3 regions of the Lysinibacillus sp. YS11 genome follow, and region 2 is predicted to be linked to each of the others. Evidence: riboswitches for the same ligand, from Rfam matches in the RefSeq annotation. Region 2 holds a riboswitch; each other region holds the start of a gene.
The links. A riboswitch is a leader RNA that binds a small molecule or an ion and turns the genes downstream of it on or off. The one in region 2 is predicted to bind S-adenosylmethionine.
Positions count from the first base shown of each region.

Region 1: it holds a riboswitch for S-adenosylmethionine, as region 2 does, so the genes downstream of both, metA (homoserine O-acetyltransferase MetA) here and metK (methionine adenosyltransferase) in region 2, are expected to answer to the same signal.
Region 3: it holds a riboswitch for S-adenosylmethionine, as region 2 does, so the genes downstream of both, LBYS11_RS20265 (bifunctional homocysteine S-methyltransferase/methylenetetrahydrofolate reductase) here and metK (methionine adenosyltransferase) in region 2, are expected to answer to the same signal.

Region 1 covers NZ_CP026007.1:2,398,875-2,409,697, forward strand. The annotation lists gene LBYS11_RS11830 (spore germination protein) at 1-863, shown strand, start outside; gene LBYS11_RS11835 (Ger(x)C family spore germination protein) at 889-2,088, shown strand; gene LBYS11_RS11840 (hypothetical protein) at 2,093-2,326, shown strand; gene LBYS11_RS11845 (GerAB/ArcD/ProY family transporter) at 2,358-3,506, shown strand; gene metA (homoserine O-acetyltransferase MetA) at 3,546-4,481, opposite strand; SAM riboswitch class I at 4,605-4,716, opposite strand; gene LBYS11_RS11855 (nucleotide excision repair endonuclease) at 4,920-5,291, shown strand; gene LBYS11_RS11860 (hypothetical protein) at 5,346-5,732, opposite strand; gene LBYS11_RS11865 (TrmB family transcriptional regulator) at 5,755-6,537, opposite strand; gene LBYS11_RS11870 (TSUP family transporter) at 6,663-7,433, shown strand; gene panF (sodium/pantothenate symporter) at 7,474-8,919, opposite strand; gene LBYS11_RS11880 (YhdT family protein) at 8,919-9,182, opposite strand; gene LBYS11_RS11885 (short-chain dehydrogenase) at 9,436-9,990, opposite strand; partial or broken gene LBYS11_RS11890 (class I adenylate-forming enzyme family protein) at 10,052-10,823, opposite strand, start outside.
Region 2 covers NZ_CP026007.1:3,505,934-3,516,756, reverse strand. The annotation lists gene LBYS11_RS17510 (DUF1177 domain-containing protein) at 1-569, shown strand, start outside; gene LBYS11_RS17505 (M20 family metallopeptidase) at 562-1,830, shown strand; gene LBYS11_RS17500 (IclR family transcriptional regulator) at 1,965-2,726, shown strand; gene LBYS11_RS17495 (aminopeptidase) at 2,738-3,661, shown strand; gene LBYS11_RS17490 (NUDIX domain-containing protein) at 3,864-4,331, shown strand; gene LBYS11_RS17485 (alpha/beta hydrolase family protein) at 4,315-5,091, shown strand; gene pckA (phosphoenolpyruvate carboxykinase (ATP)) at 5,157-6,743, opposite strand; SAM riboswitch class I at 7,133-7,251, shown strand; gene metK (methionine adenosyltransferase) at 7,510-8,706, shown strand; gene LBYS11_RS17470 (gamma carbonic anhydrase) at 8,886-9,398, opposite strand; gene LBYS11_RS17465 (alpha/beta hydrolase) at 9,532-10,338, shown strand; gene LBYS11_RS17460 (alanine/glycine:cation symporter family protein) at 10,465-10,823, shown strand, end outside.
Region 3 covers NZ_CP026007.1:4,039,275-4,050,097, forward strand. The annotation lists gene metH (methionine synthase) at 1-2,244, opposite strand, end outside; gene LBYS11_RS20265 (bifunctional homocysteine S-methyltransferase/methylenetetrahydrofolate reductase) at 2,237-4,084, opposite strand; SAM riboswitch class I at 4,174-4,274, opposite strand; partial or broken gene LBYS11_RS20270 (protoporphyrinogen oxidase) at 4,374-5,767, opposite strand; gene LBYS11_RS20275 (globin-coupled sensor protein) at 6,008-7,300, opposite strand; gene LBYS11_RS20280 (tetratricopeptide repeat protein) at 7,931-9,217, opposite strand; gene LBYS11_RS20285 (YdcF family protein) at 9,290-10,306, opposite strand; gene LBYS11_RS20290 (hypothetical protein) at 10,491-10,823, shown strand, end outside.

The DNA.
Region 1 (10,823 bases), 1.1 Mb from region 2:
TGGAAAGTGGCTATATTGAGGATTTTATTCAAGACTCAAAAAACTCTATGTTTCCTACCGTCTACAACTCTGAACGACCTGATGTCATCGCAGGTGAATTATTAGATGGCAAAGTGGCGATTCTAGTTGATGGCACACCTTTTGTCTTAGTCGTTCCAGCGCTATTTACATCCTTTTTACAATCAGCAGAAGATTATTATCAGCATTGGATGATTAGCTCACTTGTACGTATCTTGCGTTTCTTTGGTATCAGTCTAGCATTAGTAGCACCATCCTTGTATGTGGCGATTACTACCTTTCATCAGGAAATGCTACCGACACCCATGTTAATTAGCATTGCTTCACAAAGGGAAGGCGTACCCTTTCCTGCAGTAGTAGAAGCGCTTATTATGGAGGTTGCCTTTGAGGTCTTAAGGGAAGCTGGACTTCGTATGCCTCGAACAATCGGTCCTGCGGTATCCATCGTAGGTACTTTAGTTATTGGTCAGGCAGCAGTTGATGCAGGCGTCGTTTCCGCTGTAATGGTAATTATTGTAGCCTTAACAGCGATTTGTAGCTTTCTATTCCCTGCCTATGGCTTATCGAATACGATTCGTGTACTACGTTTCCCATTAATGATTTTAGCTGCTATGTTTGGTTTATTCGGTGTAATGTTTGGCATTATGCTAATTATTCTTCATCTATGTAGCATTCGTTCATTTGGTGTACCTTATTTAAGCCCATTCGCACCGTTGGTATTACAGGATCAGAAGGATGCGTTTCTGCTGTTCCCGCGTAGAAAGTTACTTACACGACCTCGTTTGGTCAATCAAAAAAATATTGTTAGAGGACATAAATATATCAATGTAAAAAGCAGGAAATAACAACTGGATAAATGAGGAATGAAATATGGCAAAAATAAACTGGATTTGCTTACTATGTATCCTCACAATACTGTTAAGTGGCTGCTGGAGTAAGCGTGAATTAAATGAATTGGCCATAGTCGTAGCATTTGGCATTGACAAAATAGATGAGGAATATGAAATTACAGTTCAAATTGTTGATCCTAGTGAAGTCTCAGTGCGCCAAGCTTCCACTCAACGCTCTCCTGTCGTTAGCTATCATTCGAGAGGCGAGACCATCTTTGAAGCCATTCGGAAAATGACGACTATTGCAGCTCGAAAACCTTATTTTGCCCACCTTCAAGTGGTTGTATTAGGGGAAGATCTCGCGAAAGAAGGCATTAGTGATGCACTTGATTTAATTGTAAGGGACCATGAATTTCGTAAGGATTTCGACGTCATTATGTCTCACGAAGCAACAGCGAAGGAAGTATTAAATGTACTAACACCCATCGAAAAAGTTCCTGCAAATAAAATCTTGAATTCCCTTGATGTCTCTGAAAAGGCTTGGGGCTCCACGATAGCTGTTAATATTGATGAATTAGTCAATACGTTAACCAATAAGCATAAAGGGGCGTTAATTTCTGCTATTGAAGTTCATGGCGATAAGAAATTAGGTGTAGATCAAACAAATGTGCAACGTGTTAAAACACCTGTGCTATTACGTTATACAGGTTTAGCAGTATTTAAAGGGGATAAATATATAGGGCTACTGACTGAAAGCGAAAGCAAAAGTATTAGTTTTCTTAATGACAAAATTCAAAGTACGATAGAAATCATCGCCTGTCCTAATAAAGGGACCTTGTCTACTGAAATCACCCAATCCACTACAAAGGTGAAAGGGTCATTTAAAAACGGGAAACCGAAAATCGATGTCCATATTAATGTAGAGCAGAATGTTGGAGAGGTCGAATGTGATATCGATCTTACCAAAAATAAATCGATTGATTACGTTAATAAAAAAACAGCCCAGGGGATTGATGACCGCATTGAAAAAACAGTAGAGAAAATTCAACAGCAATATGAAGTCGATGTTTTTGGATTTGGGGATGCCCTACATCGGGCAGATCCAAAGCAGTGGAAAAAAATTAAGGATGACTGGACTTCCATTTTTCCAGATTTAGCAGTGGCTGTTCATGTAAAGGTAACAACCCAAGGTTCAGGTACGATGCAAAATTCATTATTAAACAAGCCAAAGGAGGAGTAATGAGATGGTACTAGCAGTAGCTATCTTGATTATTGCAATCATTGTTGCTCTTGTTTTTATTCCAAAGCTAAAAAAGCAACAGGATAGAAAAGCCATTATTGTATTCTCCTTTTTGCTATTTATTGGAACGGCTTTAAATATGGGGATTGCCCTTAAAATCCATATTCCTAGCCCATTAGATTTGATTACCTTTATCTTCACACCGATTAGGGATTACATTGTGTCATTCACAAAATAGAAAGATGGACTGAGAAACGGAGGGTAGCTTGATGGAAAAAGAGATAATTAGTTCAAGACAGTTTACAATCGTTACCTTTCTCTATTCTATCGGTACAGCGATTTTAATTATCCCTTCGAGTATTACTGGTGCCTCTAAGCAAGATGCTTGGATAGCGGCAAGCATTGGTGTTCTGCTCAGTTTACTGGTTCTAAAATTATTTTTAACACTGGCCAATCAAACACCGTCCCTAAACTTTATCGAGGCCAATGAAAAAATTCTTGGGCGTTTTTTCGGGAAAATCACAGCGATTTGTTTCCTGATTATGACCTTTCTTTCGGCTGGAGAATTACTTTATTTTATCGGTATTTTCATGAAAACGGAAGTTATGCCAGAGACACCGACATTAGCATTTGCCCTACTGTTCAGTATCCTTATTATGTATGCCGCTTATTTAGGGATTGAGACCTTTGCCCGTTCGGCAGAAATCCTCTTCCCATTGTTTATCTTTATTTTTATTTTTTTCGTCATTAGTATTACCCCTCAAATTACATTTGAGAATATTCAGCCTCTACTAGAAGCGACCAAAGCATCTATGTTTTATAGTATTGCACGCTTTATGAGTATCTTTTCCTTTCCATTAATTGTATTATTGATGCTCTATCCTACTGGCGTCAATGTACAGCCGTCTGCACAGAAAGGGCTATATATTGGGGCAATCCTTGGCGGAATCGTCTTAGTTACGTTGATTGTCCTATCGATTCTTGTATTAGGTCCTGAAAACACTGCATCAAGGACATTTCCTAGCTATGCCTTAGCGCAAAGAATATCTATAGGGAATTTTTTACAGCGCATAGAAATCATTATGGCATTTATGTGGATTACGTCTATATATATTCGTACATTTATGTATTTCTATACGACCGTTGTTGGCCTTGCACAAATTTTGAAGATTAAGGATCATCGTCCGCTTATTATACCGATGGGTATAATTGTCATTGGACTTTCTCAAATTGTTCATCCAGATATTGTGCATTCTACTAATTATAATAATGAAATTTGGCCAATCTTTTCCTTTATTTTCACCATTTTATTACCCATACTTTTGTTGATTGTGGTAGTTATTCGCAATCGTAAATCCAAGGCTCAAAAAAACGAAACACCTCAGCAGGAAACAGAAGATGACAATCAAAAAGTCTAATTTCTTCTAAGCTAGAAAAGAAATTAGACTTTTTATTAATTAAATATGATATTCGATTTCATCTACAAAATCCCATTCATATGGTGTTTCTTGGTAAACATAGTAGTTCAACCAGTTAGAGAATAATAGATGCGTATGGGCACGCCATGTATTCATCGGCACTTGTGTCGGATCGTCATTCGGGAAGTAGTTTACAGGAACGGCGATATCTATGCCCTTCGCCACATCGCGACTATATTCATCGGCTAGCGTTGTCGCATCATACTCTAGATGCCCCGTAATCATAATATTTTTATTATCTTTTGATTGTACAATAAATACCCCAGCATCCTCTGAATAGGATAATAATCGTAGATCTGGATGATTGCGAACCTCGTCAATCGAAACAGATGTATAGCGTGAATGAGGTGCAGTAAATAAATCACTAAAGCCACGTACCAAATCTACAGTTAAATCTGTAATCACATGGGAATAGACGCCTGAGCATTTAGCAGAAAGCTCAACCTTCCCAATGCCATAATGATGATACAATGCAGCCTGTGCCCCCCAACATATATGTAGCACGGATGTCACATTCTTTTTAGACCAATCCATAATTTCTGAAATTTCCTGCCAATAGTTGACCTCTTCAAAAGCCATTTTTTCTACTGGCGCACCAGTTATAATCATACCATCATAGCGTCGGTGTCGAATCTGATTGAACGTTGTGTAGAAAAGCTGCAAATGGGATTTACTCACATTTTTAGACTCGTGTGTGGCTGTATTCAAAAAGGTAATATTGACTTGTAATGGTGTATTCCCCAATAAACGTAATAATTGGAGCTCTGTTTTTTCTTTTTCAGGCATTAAATTTAATATTAATATATTTAATGGACGGATTTGCTGTGTTTTCGCACGATCTTCTTCCATGACGAAGATTTTTTCCTCACGTAAATGTTCTCCAGCTGGTAAATTTTTCGGAATATTAATTGGCATCTTGCTTTCCCCTCTCTATAATCACTCTCTTTTAGCAAATCTTGCTTGCGTAGGATGCAACGAAATTAAAAAATCCTCCTCATTCCATACGAGATAGAATGAGAAGGATTTTTTTCACGTCCACTCTTATCTCTCAAAGGAAAAAATCCTTTGCTGGAATTAGCACCTTTCTAACGATTGTTAGAGGTTGCTGAAGCGTCATCGGGCCAAATCCCTCAGCTTCTCTTGATAAGATTATTTAATTATCTTGAATTGTAACATGAACTTGTTAGAATATCAATAATTCATAGAATATTTTGTGATTCACGCGCATGTTTCTTGGTCATTTGATGTACACTAAGCTTGCTATCTGTGGGGTTTCTACATTTAAAATTTATGGTAAACATGCCGTAATTATGTTACCATATACTTTTAGTAAGAGAGAGGAACGTGAATAGTTTGATTAAAATTGAATTTCCAAAACCAGATCTAGTAATCCGTCAACGTGAACAAGATTTAAAACCAGGTGATGTGCCGATCACACCTTACTTTGGTTTTATTGACTTCCATAAAATCACACGTGATAAAGGCGGCATTTTCTTATTCTATAATGACAAGAATGAGCTATTGTTTGTTGGGAAAGCACGTAAAATTCGTCAACGTATTAAAAAACATTTCGAGGATAATGTATCTCCGATGAAAAACCATCGTGATGAAGTGTTCAAAATTGAAGTCTATGAAGTAGAAGATCCAATGGAACGTGAAATTTACGAAACATATGCGATTAATACTTTCCGCTCTAAATATAACGTAGACAAAGTCTTTTATTAGACATCACGTAAAGAAACCGAAATCTCATTTCTAAAGGGATTTCGGTTTCTTTTATCACATAATGGTCATACGATCAATTGGCGTACTCTGACCGTTTATTCGCAAATCAATGGTATCCAGCTCAGGATTCTTGACGGTGATTTTAAAAACATAGGGTTGAGCCTCTTTCCTTTGCTCGCTGCCTTCTTCTAACTGGATAATAAGCCTATTTCCCTCAGCTGTAATACTTGCCAATACATTCCCTTTTGAATAATAAACAAGGTAATATGGAGCATCCTTTTCATGCAATAGTTGTATTCTTTCATTAGAAACGATATTTTTCTGGACATTATCTGGGACAACCGTTAGCTCATGAATCGTTGGTGGATCGGTAGGTGGTGTAGCATTACAGGCTCCTAGCATTAGTAGGCTCATTAAACCTAGCAACACGAATTTTTTCAAGTTCCTCCCCTTCCTTATACGACTATTCTAAGAAAAAAGCTTTACGCTCCTTAGCAATCCAGTCTTCTAACTCCTGATCATCACGTTTTACTAACCGATTGATGAGCACATCATGCCATATATAATCCTCTAACAAATAAATATGAACCGGATCATTGGTGATAAAGGCCGTCTCTTGGGTAGATGGAGAATGACCATAAATCATTTCCTGACCATCTATCGATAAGATAAACCAATGCGGTGTAGACGCTTTTTTTGTATAATGTGTGGCTCTATGCTGGTCAATTGAGGCGAGATGCTCTCCTACATACAACGTAATGCCATGAACAGGAACATGCAGCGCCACCTCTTGCAAATCTTCACGTAAGGCATCATACATATCTTCCCACATCGACAGCATCACTTTTTTCTTCGCCTTCTTTAGAAGTGACTGACAATAGTTGATAATGGATTCCTTGCCCTTCAGCATGACCACTTTAGGCTCAGCTTCCTGTACTTTTTCCTCTAATTTCTCTAATTTCCCGCTTATAGACGTAAAATTCGACTCCCAGCGCTGTTGCATTTGCTGTAAGAACACAGACACAGGCATTGCCGAATAGGTCGTTTGTTCTGCGGTCTCTTCTTTTAACACGATGCCCTTTTCTACAAGGATATTTAAAATATCATACACTCTTGCACGTGGTATGCCAGAATTTTTACTAACCTGATAAGCACTGACATGACTTTGCTGAACAAGTGCCGTATAGGCCTTCGCTTCATATTCTGTAAAACCCATTTCTTTCAGCTGGGTGATTAATTCCTCCATGTAATCCCTCCATTATCTTTATTATAGGCTACCAATGTGAAGATTTGCCAATGAAAAAATGGGGTTTACAGCGTAAATAAAATTAGTTACTATTTCAGTAGTAACTAATTATAAAGAGGTGTCATATGTTGTTTGAAATCGATGTACATATTCTCATACTATTAATTTCTTTTGGATTTCTGGCGGCTTTTGTTGACTCAGTAGTGGGAGGGGGCGGTTTAATTTCACTACCAGCCTTACTATTTGTTGGGCTCAATCCAGCTGCTGCGGTTGCCACGAACAAACTAGCAGGAGCTATGGGCTCGCTCACTTCCTCTATTTCTTTCTATCGTTCTGGCCAGCTGGACATTCGCTCTGTCCTCAAATATTTTCCACTAGCATTTATCGGATCATTATGTGGTGCTTGGACTGTGCATCTGATTAATCCAGCATTACTAAAGCCATTAATGCTTGTTATGCTGGCGGCTGTTGGGGTATATACGATCTTTAAAAAGGATTGGGGTGCCGTCTCTACCGTAAAAAATCTATCTAAAAAACATTTGTTTTTATTTATGCTGCTATTATTTGCTATTGGTTTTTATGATGGATTTCTTGGTCCTGGCACAGGGTCGTTTTTAATCTTTAGCTTCTTATTGGTAGGCTTCGATTTTTTAAAGGCGGCTGGTAATGCGAAGTTTTTAAATTTGGCGAGTAATGTGGCTGGTGTTTGTATGTTTGCTTACTTAGGTCAAATTCATTATGTTTATGGTCTAGTCATGGGCATTGCGCAAATTGGTGGGGCTATGCTTGGCTCACGGATGGCAATCAAGAAAGGAAGTGGCTTTGTCCGCACACTATTTATTGTCGTTACAATGACATTACTTGCGAAAAATGCCTATGATTTTATGATGCATTAAAATAAACGCCACAGAATTTGAAATCTGTGGCGTTTTGGCGTTAAATCATAAGCTTTTCGTTTTTAAATTTATGACTAGTGGACAAACTGACAATCACAAAAATAAAGAAGGATGCGACAATTGGTATCGTGACTGTATGCATACCAAAGACAGAAGGATAAAACCGATCAATCATAATATACAACAACATGCCTGAAATCATTGACGCAATCGCTCCGTATTTATTCGCTTTTTTCCAATACAATCCTAAAACGACTGTCCAAATAAAGACAGCCTCTAGTCCACCGAAGGCAAATAAGTTCAACCACACTAATAAATCAGGTGGATTGAGTGCAAAGATGACAACGGCTAGGCCAATGACTGTTGTTACAATAAAGCTTGCACGCTTTATCTCTGCATCACTAGCTTTCGGCTTCATATAATTTAAATAGATATCTTTGACAACTGTAGAGCTGACAAGCATTAGTAAAGCATTAACCGTAGACATTGTCGCAGCCATTGGTGCAGCTAAAACGATTCCTGCTAAAAATGGCGGTAATACCTTCAACGTCAGGAGCGGCATGACTTTATCACCAATCTCAATGCCCGGTAAGACAGGTCGGGCTAACACCCCAATTAAATGCATGCCAAACATGATTGTCCCTATGGCAATCGTGCCAATAAGAATCGCTTGATGCATACTTTTGGAATCCTTATAGCTCATCGCACGAACCGCAATTTGCGGAAGTCCTACAACCCCTACACCAATGAGAATCCAAAATGTTGAGACATACAGAGGCGTTAAATCTCCTTGTGCGCCAAATGGTGACACAAAGTCAGGATTTTCAGCGACCAGTGAGGCCATTATATTGTCGATGCCTCCACCTGCCACAATGGTGCCGATTAATAAAATAATTGTACCAATCACCATAATTGAACCTTGGACCGTATCTGTAAGTGCAACCGCACGGAAGCCTCCGATAATCACATATACTAACACGGAAATCGCAAAAATAAACAGTGCTGCTGTGTAGCTTAAGCCAGTTAATGACTCAATTAAGCGTGCACCCCCAACCCATTGAGCCATCATAGCCGAAAATAAGAAAACAATGATGCTAATGGCTGATAAAATAACAATGACATGGCTTTTGTAGCGTTCACGTAAAAAGTCGATTAACGTAATGGCCTGGTAACGACGAGCAATAATGGCGAATTTTTTCCCTAAAATCATGAGTACAAAATAACCTGCTGGTAGCTGAGCCATTGCCAGTAATACCCACCCAAGTCCTTTTGTATAGGCTACACCCGGTCCTCCGATAAAACTACTCGCACTGCCATATGTAGCAATCATCGTCATTGCAAGGATAAAACCACCCATTTCACGACCACCTAGGAAATACTCCTGCAGGAATGAATTAGAGGAGCGGACATGCTTATTGGCCCAAATACCGATTCCAAAAATAATAATTAAAAATAATAGCAATGGAAATACAACTTGCCAATGCATTAGCGATCCACCTCCTCATCATCGAATGGTACCTCTTTGAAAAAGAGTTTCATCACAATCCAGATAAGAAGGATCATAAAGCCTGTCCCAGCGATACAGCTATAGAAAAACCAGGCAGGAAAACCAAATACATACGTATAATTTCTTGGATCTCCTGAACCTAATCCATAGGCAAAGCCAAACCAAATCGCAAAGTTGACAAGGACGAGTCCAATTCCGATAAGCGCCTCTCGATGCGCTATTTTAAAGCGTTGATCTTTCACATGTAATCCCCCTAACCTACTCTATTTTACTGATATGTCGGTCTGATGGGAAGAGATGTGAGTAAATAAGGATAAGTTATATGGAAATGATTTTGTTATACTAAGTAAAAGGTAAGGAGAAGAAAGTTGCTTGATCCTGACGTTTTTCACACAAACCTAACTATCCCTCACAATTATGTAGACATCTACAACAAACTGATAATGGAGATAAGTAAAAACCTTCGTCCATCTAGTTAGACGAAGGTTAGTTAGTTTATAATGGTCGCTTTTCCCAAGGTTGTAGCGTCCCGACGATATGGATAGGTTGATCCTGTTGAATAGCAGCAACGACACCTTGCGATATTTCCTCATGCGTAAGCCATCTCGCATGACCTTCTTCTATCATAAAACCTAGCTGGATTTGCCTGTATTGCGAACGAGCAGGGAGCTTCAATTTCTCTTGGACTTCACTTAAATTCGCCTTACTCCCCAACACATGAAACAGTTTCCATTCCCCATTATTCTCTATTGAAATTACATTGGAGATGTTCTCTAATGTAGTGTCCGCATAGGAATGAATCCAAGCAACGACCAATTCAATGGGCCCATTATGCTTAAGCGTTTCTTCTAGCTTCTCTTTTAATAAGGCTATATTACAATAATCAACTAAAATCGGCGTTAGAAGGGCGGGTTTGGTTGTTCTATTTCGCAAATCTTCCATTCGATGGGCACTACGTCCAATTACTGAGACATGGTAGCCATCATTCACTAACCAAAGGGATGTGTCAGCCAACATCCCTGTTCCACCAATAACTAATGCGTGGGCCATTTATGTGTCCCTCTCTTATTTCGGATTTAGAAAGACGAGCGTTTCTTCCTTCTCATCATACTTAACAGATAGATGAGTCGACAAGCCTATACAATGCCTTTTTATCGATTTTACCAACGCTTGTTTTCGGTAGTTCGTCTAAGAAAATCATTTGTTTTGGAATCTTATAACGTCCTAATTGTTGATGACATAGCTCATTAAGATCATCTATTAGAGAGGCTACTTGGTGGGGACAAACAATAAAAGCTGTCACGATCTCACCCCAATAGTCATCACCTACACCAATCACGGCCACCTCCCGCACATCTGGATGCCGTAGTAGACATTGTTCTACTTCCTGAGGATAGATATTTTCACCACCTGAAATTATCATTTCTTTTCTACGCCCAACAATATAAAAATCGCCTTCCGCATCCATCATCGCTAAATCCCCTGTTTTCAACCAGCCATCTTGCAGGATATTGGCAGTTTCTTGCTTGTTATTCCAGTAAAAGCGAAACATATGCTTCCCTCTTACCAATAGCTCTCCTACTTCTCCAGGTGCACAGCTTTTTCCTGTATGACTGATGATTTTAGCTTCATTGAATTGCATGCTTTTCCCGACAGCCCCCTTTTTTGCATAGGCACGCTCTCGGTCAATATAAAAATTATTGGGTCCTGCTTCTGTTAAACCATATCCCTCTTTAAAAAATAATCCCTTATTATAAAAAGCATCGTAAATAGGATGAGGGCACGGGGCACCGCCAGATAAAAATACCTTCATGGAAGGAAATTGATTTTCCTGAAAATACTTCGTAGCAATCATTGCTTGATACATAGTTGGCACAAAAGAG
Region 2 (10,823 bases):
CTCCAACCTTACCACATGAGCCAGTGCCATTTATGAACTCGCCAGTGGATATTAGTGTCATGAACGAAAATGAAGTAGAAGATATAATGGATGCTATTCTATCAATTGATACAACAAAAGGCAATCAAGTATGTAACCATAAAGGATTTGCGATAACGCCAACTGTCAAAGAAGGTTACATATTAAAAATTAGTGATGATTTATTGCACGTATATACACAATCTGCTGGCATTTCTCCAGTTGTCCTGCCAATCACGATGCAAGACATTACACCATATGGTAATGGTTTATTCCATATCAATAGTATTTTACAACCAGCAGTTGCAACATCTAGCCCTGTTGTAGGTGTAGCGATTACTACTGAATCTGTTGTGGCAGGCTGTGCAACAGGTGCAACCCATGTCACAGATGTAGAAAATGTTGTGCGATTTGTGTTAGAGGTAGCAAAAACTTACGGTGCTAATAAATGCTCTTTCTTTGATGAAACACAATTTACACATATGAAAGGCTTATATGGTAGCATGAGTCATCTACAAACGAAAGGAAACGAGGTACACACACATGAATGATTTACAAGCACTTAAAGCTCAATTAGTAGAGGCAGTTGAAAATCATCAAGATGAATTGATAGCGTTTTGTTCAAAGCTCATTCAAATCCCAAGTGTCAATCCTCCAGGGGATACGACTGAAATAACAGCTTTTATCGAAAACTATTTAAATGATGTAGACATTTCTTATCAAAAATATGAAGCTGCTGATAAAATGTTTAATTTAGTAGCTTCTATTGGAAATGGGGAAGGAAAAGAACTCGTTTATTGTGGCCATACCGATGTTGTTCCTGTCGGTGATCTATCAAAATGGGATTTTGATCCATTTTCAGGAGAAGTGAAGGATGGCTGGATGCTTGGACGTGGGGCGAGTGATATGAAAGCCGGTTTAGCAGGTATTATTTTTGCAACAAAGTTATTAAAGAAACTGAACATTGAACTACCAGGGAAATTAACTTTGGCGATCGTACCAGATGAAGAAACTGGCGGTGAATTTGGTGTTCCTTGGCTGTTAGAGCGAGGCTATGTGCAGGGAGATGGTTGTTTAATCGCTGAGCCCTCTTCACCTCTAAACCCAACTATTGGACAAAAAGGATCTTACTGGTTTGAATTAGAGGTGCGTGGGGAACCTGGTCATGGAAGCCTATCACCATTGGCTGGACGAAATGCCATTGTTGATGCAATCCGAGCTATACAAGAGATTCGTACACTATGGGATGTAGAAATCACAATTCCTGAAGAGATACAGCCACTTATCGAGGTATCAAAAAAATACATGCGTGAAGTGGAGAAAGATCGCTTGAAATATCAAGAAGTTTTAGAGAAAATTACTGTAAATATTGGTACAATTGAGGGAGGTACGAAGTCAAACGTAATCCCAGATTACTGTAAGGTCCAGGTCGACTGTCGTTTACCATTTGGTATTACACAAGAAGAAGTAACAGAAATCTTGACAACTAAACTAGATGGCTTGGCTATCGATTATTCAATCCAACGTTTTGGCTTTAAAAGCGTAGCCAATTATACGCCTGCTGAAAATCCTGTATGCCAATCGATAGTGGAAAATATATCATATGTTACAGGGCAAGAGGCATATGGTGTCATGCAATGGGCAAGCAGTGACGCTCGTCATTTCAGACAATATGATATTCCTGTATTGCAATACGGCCCAGCTTATTTACCAAGTATTCATGGTTATAATGAAAAAGTGCGTGTTGAGGATATCGTACGCTGTGCAAAAGTTTATATAACTGCTGCTGTTGATTTCCTATATCAAAAGTAAGAGATTAGCTACTCTCTTACTTTTGATAAAGTGATATCAGGTGCTGACGGCTGCTAAATCTGTCGATTATTTCCCCCTTAAGAGAGAGATTTGCAGCCGTTTGTACAGATAAATAGTTCAGAAGGATGAGAGATATGCTAAAGACATTAAATTTATCAATTGCGGTTTTAAAAATGTTTACAAAGGAAAAACCCACATGGGGTGGTCGAGAGTTAGCACTGGCGATGAACATGAATCATACAAATTTATATCGCATTCTTGAAACCTTCGAAAATAATGGGTTTATAACAAAAGATCCTATAACAAAAAAATATTCTCTTGGTATTGCATTATGGGAAATAGGTATGAATATGTATGATTCATTAAACATAGATCAGCTATGTATGCCAGTTCTTGAGAAATTAAAGGATGTCACTGGTGAAACAGCTATTTTTACCGTACTGAATGGACTGGAAGCGTTAACATTACTGAAAGCAGAGCCTGTAAATAAGGTGAAGTTTACAGTTTCAAGAGGAAGTAGATCGCCACTGTATGTAGGAGCATCTTACCGTTCAATGCTTGCTTTTTTAAATGAAGAGCAAATTGCAAAGGTCATAGATGAACCATTAACAGCTTATACAAATAATACGATGACAGATGCCACAGAAATAAGGGCAGAGCTAGAAAAAATTAGAACATGTGGCTATGCACTTAGTAACAGTGAGTATTCGGTCGATGTATTGGCGCTAGCTATGCCTATATTTAATAGTGAGGAACAGGTCGTAGCGTCTATTACCGTTTCTGGACCAATTTATCGTTTTACAGAGCAACGTGTTCCTGATTTTTTGGGACCTTTAACGGAAGCTAGAAATGAAATAGAAGGAATTATTCGTAGATATCATTTGAATTTTAATTAAGGAGCCCTATTATGCATCATTTACATGATATTGCACTAAATGTTTTAAAAGGCAATTTAAATGTTCAATCTTCTGAGTCACTATTAATTTTGACAGATAGCCACAAACAAGACATCGCGAAAATTTTTTATGAAGCTGGACTGTCAATTACTGCAAATACAATGTTCATGGTGATGCCCCTGTTAGAGAAATCTGGGCAGGAGCCAATCCATGCAGTTTCTGAGCTTATGGCAAATGCCGATGTTACACTGTGTATTACTTCCCACTCACTAACACATACACTGGCTCGTAAACATGCCTGTGAAAAGGGTGGACGTGTAGCAACAATGCCAGGGGTAACATTGGAGATGCTGGAGCAAGGTGCCCTTCATGCAGATGCACAGGAGATCGAAGCTACGGTAGAAAAATATGTCCTTTTACTTAATACGACAAAAGATATTCGTATTGTCAAGGATGGTCATGAGCTGACGTTTAGTGTAGACGGCCGTTTCGGAATTCGTTCTACAGGGGTTATTCGTCAACCTGGTGAGTACGGGAATATTCCTTCAGGAGAATCGTATATTGCACCAATAGAAACATCTGCGAATGGAGAGATTTTAGTAGATGGCTCTATTGCTAATATTGGTGTTTTAAAGGAGCCATTATTATTAAAAATAAAGAATGGTCGCTTAGAAGAAGCAATCGGTCCTGATGGTCCACGACTACTGGCATTACTTGGTGAAGGCAATGGTAGAGTCATTGCAGAGTTTGGCATCGGAGCCAATAAAAGTGCTATCCTATGTGGCAATGTATTAGAGGATGAGAAGGTGTATGGGACCATCCATATCGCTTTTGGCAGTAATGCGCCATTTGGTGGAGCCAATGCGTCAGATGTTCATATTGATTGTGTTGTGAAAAGTCCTATCGTCTATTTTGACGGTCAGCAAGTAATCTAAAGAAAAGCGTGTCTTCCTATGAAGCACGCTTTTTTTCATGCTTTACAAGACTGTAGCTTAGGGTTGCTTGTCATTGTAGGTTTACAATATAGTTAATATAGATAGGAATAGGAATGATGATTAAATTCCGTCCATAAAATAGAAGTAATGATAAAGAAAGTAACTTTTGTTTTGCAACAAGAAAGAACGTGAGGTTGAAGAGATGTTAACATTTACAGATTTACATGGCCTACAAGTAGATTTGAGTTTTACAAGAGGCGAATTTAAAGTAGAACCTAAACACGTCCTTGTCCTTTTAAAGCATGAAAATAAATGGTTATGTACTGTCCATAAACGACGTGGTGTAGAAGTGCCAGGAGGGAAATTAGAAGAAGGGGAAACCTTAGAGGAGGCGGCGATTCGAGAAGTTTTTGAAGAGACGGGTGTTCATGTGAAAAATCTTCAATGGTTTGCAGAGTATGCAGTGTATGATGAAAACGTTTTTTGTAAATCCGTTTTCACTGCACAATTTTTGGCGCAAGAGGATATAGAATTTGATTTAGAGACGTCAGGCATGCTTTGGTTAACTGATGAAGAATTTGCTCAGCATCCTAACTTGAGTTTTCACATGAAGGATGAGGGGATGAAGAAAATGCTGGAGGAGCTGAAACATCGTGACACACAATGGTGATATTATCGAAAAACGCCCCTATCCTTCACCAAATCCAGCTATCCGTTTAACGGAAATAACCTATCTTTCACAGGGCTTACGTATAAAAGGATTATTAGCAGAGCCAAAGACTGAAGGTACATATGATGGCTTTTTATATTTAAGAGGCGGCATGCAAAGCATTGGGATGGTAAGACCCTCTCGTATTGCACAATTTGCGGCGCAGGGCTTTATCGTATTTGCCCCATATTATCGTGGGAATCGTGGGGGAGAGGGGCGTGACGAGTTTGCAGGGGCAGACCGTTACGATGCGGTCTATGCCGTAGATGTACTCAAACAATTCTGCAATGACAATATCCATGTTTTTGGTTTTTCACGAGGTGGTATTATGGCTCTGTGGACAGCTATTTTAAGAAGGGATATTACTTCTGTTGTAACATGGGCAGGTGTTTCTGATGCAACGGCCACTTATTGGGAACGTACAGATATGCGCAGAATGATGAAGCGTGTTATTGGAGGAACACCTAATCGTGTACCAGAAGCGTATGATGCAAGAACACCACTTTTTGAGATAGAGCGTATAACAGCTCCCGTTCTTATCATTCATGGCTATCGTGATGAAAATGTGGATATTGAACATGCCAGACAATTGGCATTTTTTTTAGAGGAAGCAAATAAATCATTCGAAACTTGGTATGATCTTAACTATGCACATCAATATCCACCAGCAAAAAATCGTGAAACTGTCCGTGCTCTTTGCAAGTGGATGAAACAACAATAAAGCATAGAGAAAACAAAAAGACAAAGGGAACGAATAAATTGTTCCCTTTGTCTTTTATATAGACGTTATTTTAATGGACCACCAAGTGTAGTGATGGCTTCAGAAACGTTTGAGAATTTCTTGAAGTTTTCGTTGAATAAGCCTGCAAGCTCAGCAGCTTTTGCATCGTATGCAGCTTTATCTGCCCAAGCTTCACGAGGATTTAACACTTCTGAAGGTACGCCTTCAACTGCTTTTGGAATGTGTAAACCAAACACAGCATCTTGTGTTGTTTCAACATCTGCTAATTTACCATCGATTGCTGCACGGACCATTGTACGTGTGTAAGATAGTTTCATACGGCTACCTGTGCCATATTCGCCACCAGTCCAACCAGTGTTTACTAAGTATACCTGTGCACCGTGCTCGTCAATTTTTTGTCCTAACATTTCTGCGTATACTGTTGCAGGAAGTGGAAGGAATGGAGACCCGAAGCAAGTAGAGAATACTGGTTCTGGCTCAGTCACACCACGTTCAGTTCCAGCAAGTTTAGAAGTGAACCCGCTTAGGAAGTGATACATCGCTTGTTCTTTTGTTAATTTACTGATTGGAGGTAATACGCCAAATGCATCAGCTGTTAGGAAGATGATTGTTTTTGGATGACCTGCAACAGAAGGATCAACGATATTTTCGATGTATTGGATTGGATAAGCTACACGTGTATTTTCTGTTAGTGAACCATCATCATAGTCACAAATACGAGTTTCTGGATCAACAGCTACGTTTTCTAATACAGAGCCGAAGCGGATTGCATTGTAGATTTCTGGTTCTTTTTCAGCAGAAAGGTTGATTGTTTTTGCATAGCAGCCACCCTCAATGTTGAATACACCATTATCAGACCAACCGTGTTCATCGTCACCGATTAGCTTACGATCAGGATCAGCTGATAACGTCGTTTTACCAGTACCAGATAGACCGAAGAATAACGCTACATCGCCAGCTTCACCAACGTTTGCTGAGCAGTGCATTGAAAGAATACCTTGTTGTGGTAATAAGTAGTTCATGATACCAAAGATAGATTTTTTCATTTCACCAGCATATTCTGTACCACCAATTAAAATAATTTTCTTTTCAAGTGATACGATGATGAATGTTTCAGAAGCAGTACCATCAACCGCAGGATCTGCTTTAAAGTTAGGAGCTGAGATGACAGTGAAGTCGGCAACATGAGAAGCTAATTCATCTGCTGTTGGACGGATAAATAATTGATGAGCAAAAAGATTGTGCCATGCGTATTCATTGATAACTTGAATGCTTAATTGTGAGTCTTTGTCAGCACCTGCAAAGCCTTTGAATACGAATAACTCGTCACGTTCTTTTAAATATTTTATTACTTTTACATATAGGTTATCGAACACTTCAGAAGAAATCGGTTGGTTGACTTTACCCCAGTCAATTTGATCTTTTGTGCTTTCTTCTTCTACCGTATATTTATCTTTAGGTGAACGACCAGTGTATTTGCCAGTTTCTGCACGAACTGCGCCATCTACTGTTAACATTGCTTCACCACGAGATGTAGCTTTTTCTGCTAATTGTGGTACTGAAAGTTGAACATTAATGTTACCGCCGTTTAATAATTCCTTCAGTTCGTTTGCAATTTCTACTGAATTCATCGATTAAATACCATCCTTTTTTATAGTATTCCCTTGATTTAGAGGGATTTTTTCTTAATTTCAAAAATAGTATAACACAATTGCTTAAATAATCTATACTAATTAAGAAATTATTTTAGAGTTTTTACCACTTTTCAATAAACTGACAAAAAATAATGTTTTTCGAGTAGAATACCATCAATCCTACTGTAATTAGGCACGAAAATTGAGCCACACATATGTTACCACAAGTAGCTAGGTATGTTGTAGGGATTAATTTGCTTCTATTTACATCATCATCCAAGTATGAAAAGTTTTTGTGTAATAAGTTCTTTCCTTTCTATACAGTAATACATAAGAAAATATTTGACAACGTTCGACCTTTTCAGTAACATGAGATTGAACGGATACTCTTATCCCGAGCTGGTGGAGGGTCAGGCCCTGTGAAACCCGGCAACCTGCATGAACTATTTCACGACATGCGTTGGTGCCAACCTGATGCAAGGGAACATCCCTTGAACGATAAGAGTGAAAGGTTACGCAGTCATTATTCCTTTCCTCATGTAAAGTAACGTGAGAAAAGGATTTTTTTATTGTTAAAAATCAATGTAAAGGTAAGTATATGTAGTTCTTTCCTTATTATAATGACGGATCTTTCGAAATCCTCGTGTTAAAAGCAGCAGTAACGGCTTGAGAGTTCAATCCTTAGGAGCGGACTTGACATGGGTAATGAGTACCGTATTCATACACAACTACTTATTGTAAGAGTATTTAGGAGGAAAACCAAATGACAAACCGTCGACTGTTTACATCAGAGAGTGTAACAGAAGGACATCCAGATAAGATTTGTGACCAAATCTCGGATGCCATTTTAGATGCTATTTTAGCAGAAGATCCAAATGCACGTGTAGCGTGTGAAACAACTGTAACAACAGGATTAGTATTAGTAGCAGGAGAAATTACTACTTCTACTTATGTGGATATTAAAGGTATTGTTCGTGACACTGTAGCTGAAATTGGCTATACACGAGGTAAATATGGCTTTGATGCTGAGAACTTAGCGGTGCTTGTGGCAATTGGCGAACAATCACCTGATATTGCTCAAGGTGTTGATCAGGCATTAGAGGCACGTGAAGGCTCTATGACAGATGCTGATATAGAAGCAATTGGTGCTGGTGACCAAGGCTTAATGTTTGGCTATGCATGTAATGAAACACCAGAGCTAATGCCATTACCAATTAGCTTGGCACACAAATTAGCACGCCGTTTAACAGAAGTACGTAAATCAAGTGAACTTGCCTATTTACGTCCTGATGGTAAAACGCAAGTAACGATTGAATATGATGACAATAATGTACCGGTTCGCGTGGATACAATTGTTATTTCAACACAGCATGATGAAGAAGCAACACTTGAACAAATTCAAGCAGATTTAAAAGAATTTGTTATTGCACCAGTTGTACCGAGTGAATTATTAGATGCTAATACGAAATACTTCATCAATCCAACTGGCCGTTTTGTAATTGGTGGGCCAAAAGGTGATGCTGGATTAACAGGACGTAAAATCATTGTTGATACATACGGTGGTTATGCACGTCACGGTGGTGGTGCCTTCTCAGGTAAGGATGCAACCAAGGTAGACCGTTCGGCGGCATATGCAGCACGTTATGTAGCGAAAAACATCGTAGCAGCTGGCTTAGCAGAGCGTGCTGAAGTGCAACTTGCCTATGCGATTGGCGTTGCTCAGCCTGTTTCCATTGCTGTCGATACATTTGGCACAGGTAGAGTGAAAGAAAGCGAGATCGTTGAATGGGTACGCGAGCTATTCGATTTACGCCCAGCAGGTATCATTAAAATGCTTGATCTTCGTCGTCCAATTTATAAACAAACTGCTGCGTATGGACATTTTGGTCGTACAGATTTAAATGTACCATGGGAGCAAATTGATAAAGCAGACGCGCTACGAGAAAAAGCACGTTTATAAACTATTGAACTAAAGTAATGAAGTCATTAGAAAATTATTCTGATGTATTAATAAGCAAAGGGGCAACATTGCTCCTTTTGTTTTTTTTACAAAAATACCTCGCTAGGATTCGTGAACATATTCGGTACACGAAAACGCGAGGGATTTTTTCGTTAGTATTGATTTTTTGTGTAGGTTATTTATTTCTGAAGTGATTTATAATATTGACCTTTTTCTGCGTATTCTCGTACGATGCGTTCCATATCCTCTTTATCTTCAGCATTTAATTCTCGGACAACTTTTGCTGGACGACCTAATGCTAAACTATTTGGAGGAATGACTTTACCAGGAGGTACTAGGCTTCCAGCTCCAATAAATGCACCTTCTCCAATCTCAGCTCCGTCTAAAATAATGGATCCCATACCGATTAAGGCATTTTTGCGAATTGTACAACTATGTAAAGTGACTTGGTGTCCAACTGTTACCTCATCTTCAATAATGAGCGGATATTTTGGGCTTTGGTGTAAACAGCAAAGATCCTGGATACTGACACGTTTACCAATAATCGTTGGGGAAACATCACCACGAATAACCGTATTAAACCAAATAGTTGTTTCGGCGCCAATTGTTACGTCGCCCGTAACAGTTGCGTAATCAGCAATGAAAACAGACGGATCGATCTTTGGCGTTTTATCTTTAAATGGATAAATCATGAAAATCGCCTCTTTTCTTTCTATAATGTAGTATTATCGTATCAAATACGCAACTTTATGGAAATATAAAATTAAAATGTGCTATTTATTTCGATATAATCAAAGTGTAATCATTTTTTAGGAGGACTATGTAATGTGGAAATGGGAAGCTGATGGACAAGCAAAAGCTGTGATTGCTATTCTTCATGGTGCTTATGAAAATCACCGTTGGTATGCATGGCTGATAGAGAAATTAAGATTAGAAGGCTTCCACATAGTCATGGGAGATTTACCGAATCATGGAGGTAATGCAAGGTTTGCTCGAGTCCATGATGAAGACTTCAAATTGTACAATAAGTATACAAGAAACCTGATTGAAAATGCTTTTTCATATAATTTACCAACCTTTGTAATAGGGCATGGACTAGGTGCAACATTAATCCTCCATACACTGCAAAAGAGACAATATGAATGTGCAGGCATTATTTTAACATCACCTTGGTTGCAACTAAAGCTATTACCAGGTAAATTAACAAATGCTTTAACAAGTCTAAGTGCGTTAACAGCCAATGTTAAGTTGACACATGATATTACATTAGAGAAATTAACGCGTAGTGTTGAAGGCAGAGAAGAAATGAAAGATGATGTACCCCTCATGTCTGTTGTTTCTGTGAAATGGTATCGAGAACTTCAGCAGATGATGAAAAATTTAGTGATGCTGCCTAAAGGTGAAATGCCTAATATGCCTATGCTAATTATGACAGCTGAGAAGGATAAAATTACGGACACTCGCCAAACTCGAAATTGGCTTCATCAACAGGAATTCACGGAATTTCAGTTTAAAGAATGGGCAAATTGTTATCATAATTTATTTCATGAGGGAGAGCGCGAAGAGATTTTTATGTATATACGAGATTTTATTAATAATGCTCTTCGAAGAATTGGTTATATAATTAAATAGGTTTATACCCTTCCATTTACTAGGTTACTTACTTAAATATTGTTACTTAAAAATAATATTGTAATTTTCAGAAAAGTGTAATACTATAATGACTTAAAGTAAGGTAATTCAAATTGGAGGGGTAAAATGGATGTAATTGTAGAGAAGTTGAATGGTATTTTATGGGGACCATGGTTTATTTATGGCATCTTATTAATTGGGTTATTTTTCTCAATTATTACAAGGTTCCTACAAGTAAGGCACATTAAAGATATGTTTGTTTTAATGTTTAAAGGGGAGAAGTCAGAAAAGGGAATATCTTCATTCCAAGCAATGTCTATCGCATTATCAGGACGTGTAGGTACAGGTAATATTGCTGGTACTGCGACAGCGATTGGAATGGGAGGACCTGGTGCTGTCTTTTGGATGTGGGCAATCGCTTTCATAGGTGCGGCTACCGCGTATGTAGAGTCAACATTAGCTCAAATCTATAAAGAAGAGAAAGA
Region 3 (10,823 bases), 530 kb from region 2:
AATGCCCAAATCGACAACCTTATAGCCATTATTACTTAATATAATATCAACAAGGTTTTTCCCAATATCGTGAACATCACCTTTTACCGTAGCAAGGACCATTTTCCCTTTCCCAGCACTCTCTTCATCCTTCTCCATGAATTGCTCTAAATGAGCAACAGCGGCCTTCATCACCCCTGCTGATTGTAAAACCTCTGCTACAATGAGTTGATTATCATTAAATAATCTACCTACCTCAGCCATGCCCTCCATTAAAGGACCATTAATTATATCAAGCGGCGCCTCGAAGATTTCCCGTGCAGCGTCTAAATCCTCAATTAGCCCTTCTTTAGTTCCTTCTAATATATAGTAAGCTAAACGACCTTCAACCGTTTTCGGAATATCGGCTTCCGTTTTTTCCTTCTTTTTATCACGATAAAAATCTGTAAACACTGCTAATGTTTCATCATTTGTATTAAAGAGCAGGTCATTTGCGAGTTTAATTTCCTCTTCCGGTATGGATGCGTAACGCTCCAATTTCTCTGTATTAACAATGGCATAATCTAAGCCTGCCTGTGTACAATGATAGAGGTAGACAGCATTCAGTACTTCACGGCCAACTGGTGGTAAGCCAAATGAAATATTACTTACGCCAAGTACCGTCAATGTCTGCGGCAATTTTTCTTTGATGAGTCGAATGCCTTCAATCGTTTCCAAAGCTGAACCAATATACTGCTCATCGCCCGTTCCTACAGGGAACATTAATGGGTCGAAAATGATATCCTCTGGTGCAATTCCCCATTTCTCCGTTAAAAGTTGATAGGAGCGTTCGGCAATTTCAAGCTTTCGATGACGGTCAACCGCCATTCCCTTTTCATCTATCGTTCCAACAACTAATGATGCACCATATTTTTTCACCAGTGGTAACACTGCATCAAACCGTTCTTCACCATCCTCTAGATTAATAGAGTTAATGATGGCTTTCCCTTGAGAAAACTTTAATGCTTCCTCAATTACTTTTTCATCAGTTGAGTCAATCACAAGAGGCACCTTAACCTTTTTTACAACCTCCTGCATAAATCCACGTATATCGGCTAATTCATCACGATCAGGGTTGGCTAAACAAATATCGATAACATGTGCACCATTTTTAACTTGAGCACGTGCAATCTCTGCGGCCTCCTCAAACTTTCCATCAATGATTAAATTCTTAAATTTACGAGAGCCGATAACATTTGTTCTCTCCCCAATAAATAACGGACGCATAGAATCGTCATACAATAACGGTTCAATTCCTGATACCGCATGACCATGTGTTTTTTCTGGTAATTGACGAGGTTTTTCATCTTTTAAGATCTCACGAATGGCTGCAATATGAGCGGGTGTCGTCCCACAACATCCACCTACAATATTAAGCCAACCCTTTTCTGCAAAACCTTTTAATTTTTGCGATAGCGATTCTGGTGATTCATGATAACACCCTTCTTCATCTGGTAAGCCAGCATTTGGGTAACAGCTAATATAGCCTGTTGAAAGCTCTGCTAATGAACGAATGTGATCCGTCATAAACTCAGGTCCCGTCGCACAGTTTAGGCCAACTGATAATGGTTTAATATGCTCGATCGAAATATAAAAGGCATCAATTGTTTGCCCTGCAAGCGTTGTACCCATCGGTTCTATTGTTCCTGAAATCATGACAGGTAGCTCTTTTCCCGTTGATGCAAAAGCGCGCTTTACGCCAAGTGTGCCTGCTTTGACATTGAGCATATCCTGACTTGTTTCTAATAACAAAACGTCGGCTCCTGCCTCAATTAAAGCTTTTGCCTGTACATAAAAATTTTCCTCTAGCTCTTCAAATGTAATACCACCTGTTACTGATAACGTTTTTGTTGTTGGCCCCATAGCCCCTGCAACAAAACGTGGCCAATCCGATGTGGAATAACGATCCACTGCTTGTCGAGCAATTTCCACTGCACGCTTATTAATTACTTCTGCTTTTGTGCCAAGATCATATTCATTTAACACAAGAGGCGTCCCACCAAATGTATTTGTACAAATAATATCTGCGCCTGCCTCTAAGTATTTATGGTGAATTTTTTCAATAACATCTGGTCTAGTAAGCACAAGATTTTCATTACAGCCATCAAGTTCCTCGCCACCAAAATCCTCTGCTGATAAATTTTCATTTTGTAGCATTGTTCCCATTGCGCCATCAAGAATTAAAATACGTTTCTCTAGTTGCTCTTCAATCGAGTGCTTAGCCATGTATACTTACTCCTTTTTTCTGTTCATCCAATTGCTTTATATATTTCATCAACTCTAGTGTCACATCGTAACGTAAAAATGGTGTAATAAGGTAAATCCCATTGAAATATTGCGTAGCCACTTCTACTAATTCTTTGGCAATAGCAATCCCTTCCAATGTTGCCTTTTCTTTATCTTCTCCACATGCTTTCATTCTTGTTAAGGCATCTTCAGATAATTTGATACCTGGCACTTCATGATGTAAAAATTCAGCGCTTTTATAACTCGTAACAGGCATAATACCGATGTAAATTGGAGCTTGTAAATGCTTTGTTGCCTCATAAATCTCTACAATTTTCTCTATCGTATATACTGGTTGAGAAATGAAGTAGTCTGCCCCATGCTCAATTTTCTTCTCCAAGCGTGTCACAGCACGATCTAACACACGGACGTTTGGATTAAATGCAGCAGCAACTGAAAAATTTGCTTTTTTACGAAGTGGCTTACCTGAGAAAGAGACCCCTTCATTTAATTGCTTAATTAATTGGATTAGCTCCATGGAAGATACATCATAAACACTTGTCGCACCTGGGAAATCTCCTACTTTTGTTGGATCACCCGTAACGGCCAACACATCATGAATACCTAAAGCATTTAACCCCATTAAATGAGATTGTAGACCAATTAAATTACGGTCTCGACATGTAATATGAGTTAGTGGGCGTACACCATGTGAGCTCTTCAACAATGCGCCCATTGCAATATTGCTAATACGTGGAGAGGCCAATGAATTGTCTGCCATCATAACTACATCTGCACCTGCATCATATAATTGCTTTGCTCCTTCAAGGAACCCATCAATCTCTAAATGTCTAGGCGTATCCAACTCTACTATGACAGAGCGTTCACGTTTAACCTTTTCATGAAGAGGCTCATACTTTGTTGGCTCCGCTTCCCGAACAATCTCAATCTTTTTAGGCTTCGCATGCTTCTCCTGAACCGGTGATAACTCTTCTAAATACTTCTTTGCTGCTGTAATATGTTTGGGTGTTGTACCACAGCAGCCCCCTATTAAACGTACACCTTGATCACGCAATTCAACAGCCGCTCGACCAAAATAATCAGCTTCTGATTCATAAACGACACGCCCATCCTCTAAGTCCAGAAGTGATGCATTTGGATAGGCCGACATAAATGCCTTATTAGGAAGTTCTACACCTTCAAATGCCTGAATTGTATGGTGTGGACCTAGTCGACAATTGACACCAACAATATCAGCACCTAGAGCTTCAAGCTCATGGAGAGCATTATTTAAAGACATCCCATTTTGTAGAACACCGGGCTCATGCATAGAAACTTGTGCAATAATCGGCAATTTTGTTTTTTCTCGTAGCATCTTTAAGGTTGCTGTTAATTCTTCAAAATCATAATAAGTTTCAAGTAAAAGGCCATCTGGATTCCCTGCAAGTAAGACGCTTGCTTGTTCTTCAATAGTCGCTAATATTTCATCCAAGGTTGCATCACTTTTACGAATTCCCCGAATACCACCAATTGTTCCTAAAACAAATTGACCGCCATCAGCCGCTGCTCGTTTTGCGATGGTGATAGCAGCTTCATTAAATTGTTGGACACGTGATTCCAATCCATAGCGAGCTAATTTAATGGCATTTGCACCGTACGTATTCGTTTGAATGATGTCAGCACCAGCCGCAATATATTCTCTATGAATCTTTTCAATTAACTCGGGTCTCTGAACATTCATTTCCTCATGGCAATACTCCAATCCATAGCCATATAGCACTGTGCCTATTGCACCGTCTGCCGTCAATACATGCGTTTTTAACCTTTCAAGCAATCCCATAAAATTAGCCTCTCTTCCTATGTCTCTATATAATAAAAAGCCTTCTTTCATAAAAAAAGAAGGCTTTAACGATTCATCATTGTTGTTCCTTCTCATCTTCGACTCAACGGTCTTCTGGATTTAGCACCTGACAATAAAGTTGGTTGCTGAAGCTTCAATGGGCCAGTCCCTCTGCTTCTCTTGATAAGAATTAAGTATGAATTTTTTAAATAATTAAAAGAATCATATCGTTTACTGACGAATGAGTCAAGACTATTTCACATAACAAAGTTTTTTTCCACTTAAAACCTTAGAAATTGGCAAGTTCCTTTGCAAGCTCTTCACCAATTTTTTTCCCGTTTTGAATGCAAGCACCAATACCTACGCCAAAATACGAGCACCCTGCAATCGATAAATTAGGATATTTCTCATGTAATTCTTGTAGTAATCCTTGTAATGCTTCACGATGCGCTAGATCATATTTAGGCATTTGATCAATCCATTTTGTTACATTCACAACGGTTGGCTGCTCCTCTATTCCTAGGCTCTTTCTCACATCTTCTAAAGCAACTGCTGCTAATTCTTCATCCGTCATGGCGCGTAGTTGCTCATAGGCTGGATTGATGCTCTTATAAAAGAGTCGCACAAGTAATTTATTTTCTTTCGATGTATGCTTCCATTTACGACTAGTCCAAGTTGCTGCATTACAAGTTACGTCTGAATTATGGGAAACAATATAGCCCGTTCCATCTGCTGGCAATTTAGCGTCTGGCACATCAAAACCCAAATAGATAGTAATCGCTGACGCTGTCGTAAATTGGTCAAAATAGCGGTTTAAAGATTCATCCTGTAGCAGATTTTGTACAGTTTCGTTCGGTAATGCTAAAACGACATAATCTGACTCAATAATTTCACCATTAGCTAAGGAAATTGTGTAGTTCTTATCTTGTTTTTGAACATTTAGTGTAGTAACACCCTTGATAATTTCTACATCGGATAAGGTTTGTTCAAGTCGATCAATTAAAGAAGATAAACCATTTTTAAAGGATATAAATTTTTTGTTCGCTGCTTTAACAAATTGCTCACGATTCGCATCAAAGCCTTTAATAATACTTCCAAAATCATTCTTATAATCAATTAAATACGGTAAAGTAGAGCCAATAGAAAGCTGATGTAAATCTCCCGAATAAACACCTGCAAGGACTGGTGCAATTTGATTTTTCACCAGTTCCTCTCCTAAATAGTAAGTTAAAAATTCACCGATAGAACTTTCCTTTGTGAAGCCATTGTTTGGCAATGTTAAATCCTTCAACGCTTCTTTTTTCCCTGCTCGGAAATAAGTGTACTTTCCTCTAAGGATGCTACACTCATCGGTATTCCGAAAGTTGAATCTGCCGGAATAGCATGTAACTCATTATTCGTATAAATATAAGAAATACCTGTTTCGTTGTAAACTAATTCCGCCTCAAAATCAAGCTCCTGCACGAGTTCCATAACGCCTTGATGACGGGCTACAATAGAATCAGCACCCGTTTCCATGATGAAACCTTGTTCATGTGCTGAATATAATTTGCCTCCTAAATATGTATTTTTTTCTATAAGCACTAGACGAACATCTAAATTATGTTCCTTCACTTGACGTTGCAAATAATGCATTGTACATAGTCCTGTAATACCGCCGCCTAAAACAACAACTGTTTTCATCATAACCGCCCCTATTATTCATTCTTTCTACAGTATAATCCTTTTTTCATTGAAAATTACGTTAAACCCTTTACAAATTTAGCAAAAATAGAGCTATTTCATCAGTGAAATAGCTCTTACTTTCTGAATCTCTATAAAATTGATTCTCTATAGCGATAACTTCACAACAAACATTTAAATAGGTACTATAGTGTTTATTACGTCTAAAAATATGAAAAATAGAATGTAAATGTTAGTAGTCTATCCTTTTAAATTTTGCGCAAAGCTCGCTAATTTTTCAGCTGAATTTGTTACCTCAGTAAATGAAGTGCCTAATTCACTTAATATGCCTACAATTGCTTGTATTTTTGTTGCCATACACTCATTTTGATCTTTTGCTTCTGTCATGGCTCCCAATATACTCGTAAATTGGCCTTCAGTTTGTAACATATTTTCTTCACCTGCTGCAACTTCATCTTGAATGTTGGTCAAAGAATACTCTAATTTCTCTGTTCGTTCACCTGTCTTTTTCAATAACAAAGCCACCGCTGTAACAGATTCTTTTGTCTGAATTGATAATTTACGTACTTCATCGGCCACTACGCTAAAGCCCTTTCCCGCTTCCCCAGCACGTGCTGCTTCAATTGCAGCATTTAAAGCCAAAAGATTCGTTTGATTCGCAATATTGGTCACAACACTCATAATTGTTTCCATTTCCTTAGACATACCTGATAATTGTTCAATATTCTCTTCTATATCATGAAGAGAATGACTAATATTGAGCATATTTTGTGATTGATTTTTTAAACGCTTGCGACCCTCAAGTGCTTGGTTTTCAGCCAGCGTAGACACATCGAGTGATTTTTTTGCCAAATGTTTAATTTCGTCAGATTGCTTACTTAAGCAGCAAAATGAATTATTGGTTTCCTGCGAGATAGCTGCAAGTGCTTCCGAAGAATCTACAATCTGTCGTTCAATCGCTTCTTTTTCATGAACCATTTTTTCTTTCAGTTGTTCCACAGTGTTTTCAAAAGCTTCTAAAACGAGTTGTTGCTCAAAATTACAAATTTTCGATATAGCTCTGATCGTATTAAATTGATCTTGTGGAAATTCTATATTTTTTTCGACTAAATCAATAAATGATATCGATAAATCTTGGAAAGCGCAGATATACCACTGTGTTCTAAGCCCAATGTGGACATGCACCTTTGCAATTTTTACACGCCTTTGGTAATACATCTCATCAATGGTTCCGTTAAACATTTCAATAATATGTTGCCGTAATGTTACTTTAAGCTTTTCTACAGAACTATGATGACTGATAATATCTACCAAATGATGCTCTGTTCCAATCATGTTGTAAAAACGGTTTACGATGTGATCTACATTATCCATAACTATTGGCTGGAAAGCTTTTAAATATTGTAAGTCGTTCTTCGTTAAGTTCAGCATTTCAATTTGCTTCGCCATCGATTGACGAGAGGACAAATCCATTTTCACTGTGTATTGCTGTAAATCCAATACCTTCGTCTTTCTTTGTTTTTGAAAAATCACACATCTTCCCTCTTTCATTCCGTTTACTTTCATCAGGCTGAGAAACATCAAATCCCTTTTAACATATTGATGGATACACGAAAAAATACCGATAAAATCTGATTAGTCAGATTTAATGGTTACATTCGATAGCGCAATTCCGTATGACAAACTTCCTCCAAAAGTATGTCGGGTACCCATTTGCTCAATTTATCCTAAGGTCATTTGCTCTCAGCAAACAGATATAGTCCCTACATGACTAACAGTAAATTATTTACGTATGCTTCTTTTCAAAATCACTCATTTACATTAATCATTTTATAAATGACTGTCAATCTTATTAATACCATTATTTTACACAAAATGTATAAAAAGTCCTTGTTGTTAAATAAAGCGTAATAAACTATAAAAAAGCTACCACAATATTATTGGGTAGCTTTTTTAACTATTTTTTTGTTTATTATGCTTACTTGCTTTATATTTATTCTACTTTTTTATCGATCATCTTCAAATTTCACTATACTAATATTTTTTATCCTCAATCATGATCTATCTAAATACTCGTAAACAGCAGTCTATTTTAGACCAAAATACCCTCATACCGTAGCAACATAAACGATTCTAAAAGCCTATGTTTTTTTAACACTAAATTTACAATCCTTTAAGTTCCTGTAATATTTTAGCCGCTTCTTCGGATCCTGCATCTGCCGCGAGTCCATACCATTTAATAGCTTCTTTCAGATTTCTATCTAACCCTGTATCTTTATTAAAAATATGCCCCAACTGTAGCTTGGCTTCCACATCTCCTTGAAGTGCAGCCTGCTTAAACCAATGAATACCTTTTTCGAGATTGCGTATTCCTGCCAGACCATTACTCCATATATAACCTAAATCATAAAAGGCGTCTACATGATATTGCTCCGCAGCTCTTTCATACCAAAACAGACCACGATTGACATCTTTCGCTTGGCCTAAGCGCCCCTCTAAATAAATTCCACCAAGTCGATATTGTGCTTCCACATACCCTGCCTCAGCTGATTTTTTATAGGCGTTAAAAGCTTCTTTCTCATCTACCTCAACGCCTAACCCCTGCTCATAAATTATTCCTAACGTAAACATTGCCTCTGCCACATTCTTTTGTGCAGCATAATCAAACCATTTTTTTGCTAATGTATAATTCGTTGCTACGCCCTCGCCATTAAAGTACATATCTGCTAAATTATTGGCAGCATCCGCATGTCCCTGCAAAGCTGCTTTTTCATAGTATGAAAAGGCAAGGGAATAATTTTCCTCCATACCTATGCCCCCAAAGCAAAAATTCCCAAGCATATATTGAGCATCTGCATTTCCCTGGGCAGCGGCTAGCTCAAACCATTTCAATGATTTTTCAGGTTGAAAATGTTTACCCTCTCTAGAATTATAGTATTCACCCAGTTGATATTGGGCATCCCCATCCTGCTCTTCAACCGCTTCTTTATACAAATCAATAATGAGCTCATGATCTAAGTCCTCTTCATCTAGAGCAGCAACTTGTTCATCTTGATGGCGAAAATACCACTCTACAATATCAAGCACATCATCTACTACTTCTATACTGTTTTTTAACTTTTCTAGCGAAGAAATTTGCCAAATGAGTATATAGATAGGCTGTGGAATGGCATCGCGCAAGACATCATCATATTCTGCCAACAGCGTTAATACATTCTCCTGTATCGATTGAGATTGCACTGTATGGACAATCTGTAAATGACGTTGTTGCTGTTCTTTTAATAACCCTCGTACTACTTGATACAGTATTTTCTGCAAGGCTGTTAGGTTAACTTCAGCGAATGTAAGTAATTTTATATTTTGAGCAAACCACTGATCTTGAGTTTGTGTAAGATTTTGTAGGGAAATTATTCGTTCTTTATTTCGCTTGGCTAAAATTTGCTCGTACATTATTTTCCTCCCTTGCACACTATGTAAAAAAACTGCCTTACCACTATTATATGGAAGACAGTTGAAGTTTGGTTACACATATGCTCTCAATAGTAAGCCTACGAATAGCGTAATAATTAAAAATACTGTGACATGGGTCCATTTATACATGGCTAATAAACCTATAAATTCTCGTGTGAATGCATTAGGAACATAGTAAAAAGCAGTTTTTGAGCCAATCCCCTCGGCATCTAATGCTGCTTTCCTAGCATAAATACTTGCGCGAAACACATGGAAATTATTCGTAACAAAAATGGAACGATAGTTCTCTCCATGAGAATGGTGGTCCATTATTTGCTTTGAAAAGATCATATTTTGTTCTGTATTGGCTGAACAATCCTCCATTATTATCTTGTCAGTCGGAATATGATGTACTTCTATTAGGTATTGTTTCATTGCATATGCTTCTGATACCTTTTCATCATTCCCTTGACCACCAGAGACAATGATATAAGGCTTCATCTCATATTTTATATATCGCTTTACTGCTTCATCTAAACGGCTTGCTAAAAGTGGAGGTACTCTATCGCCAATTAATCCTGAACCTAATGCAATAATGTAATTTGGTTTATAACGTATTGGTGTAAGAAGATACAATATTGAATAAGCAAGGACACTAGTGTATAAGAACATTGTATAACCAAAAATCAAAAACGCATAGAAGAAAAGAATATGCCAAAATACATTTTCAATTTCAATAAAAATGACGAATACATACCATAACATCATAATAACAAAACTTAGCCCTAATATGGCTAACATTAAGTTACGGAATTTGCGTCCTTCCTTTTCCAATAATACTTTACTATTGAAAAACATGGCTATTGATAAAATAAACATAATACTTGGAAAGCTTCCTAATATAATGAATATCCCCATTTCAGAAATAATCCCCTGATCATTTGGTAGCAATAAAGGATAATGAATAATAAACGCTCTGACAATATATATCCCTATCACGCCAAGGGCTACAACGTTGAGAAAGCGCCTTTTTTCTGTTAGGTACAAAATGATAAAAATGGTAAGGAAGATTGATAAAGTTAGTAGCATTTTTTCACTCCTTCCTATTGCATAATTTCTACAATCATTACATCTGCCACTATTTGTCCATATTTTTTGATATAGCTTAATTTTTGAAAGCGTTTGTTTTATTTTTTAATATAGTTCATGTAATATTACTATATAAGAACTAGTTTATGATTAGATTAAAAATTATATTGGAGGAATGTATGTAATGAAAAAAATTCTTGCCGCTCTTTTTGCAGCGACACTGATATTTTCGACTGTTGGTGCAACATTATTTATTTCTGATACGCCAACGGCAGAAGCTAAATCCTATAAATCGGGTAAAAAAGGCTTCTCTAACAATAATAATAGCTCGAATATCCAAAAATCGGATACTACTAAAGATCAAAACAATGCAACAACAAATAAAAACAACTCAACATCTACTAATAAAGCAGATACTACTAAAAAAGGTGGTTTTTTCTCAGGTGGTCTGATGAAAGGATTAATGCTTGGCGGACTTGCTGGATTATTATTCGGTAGTCTATTTAGCGGTATGGGT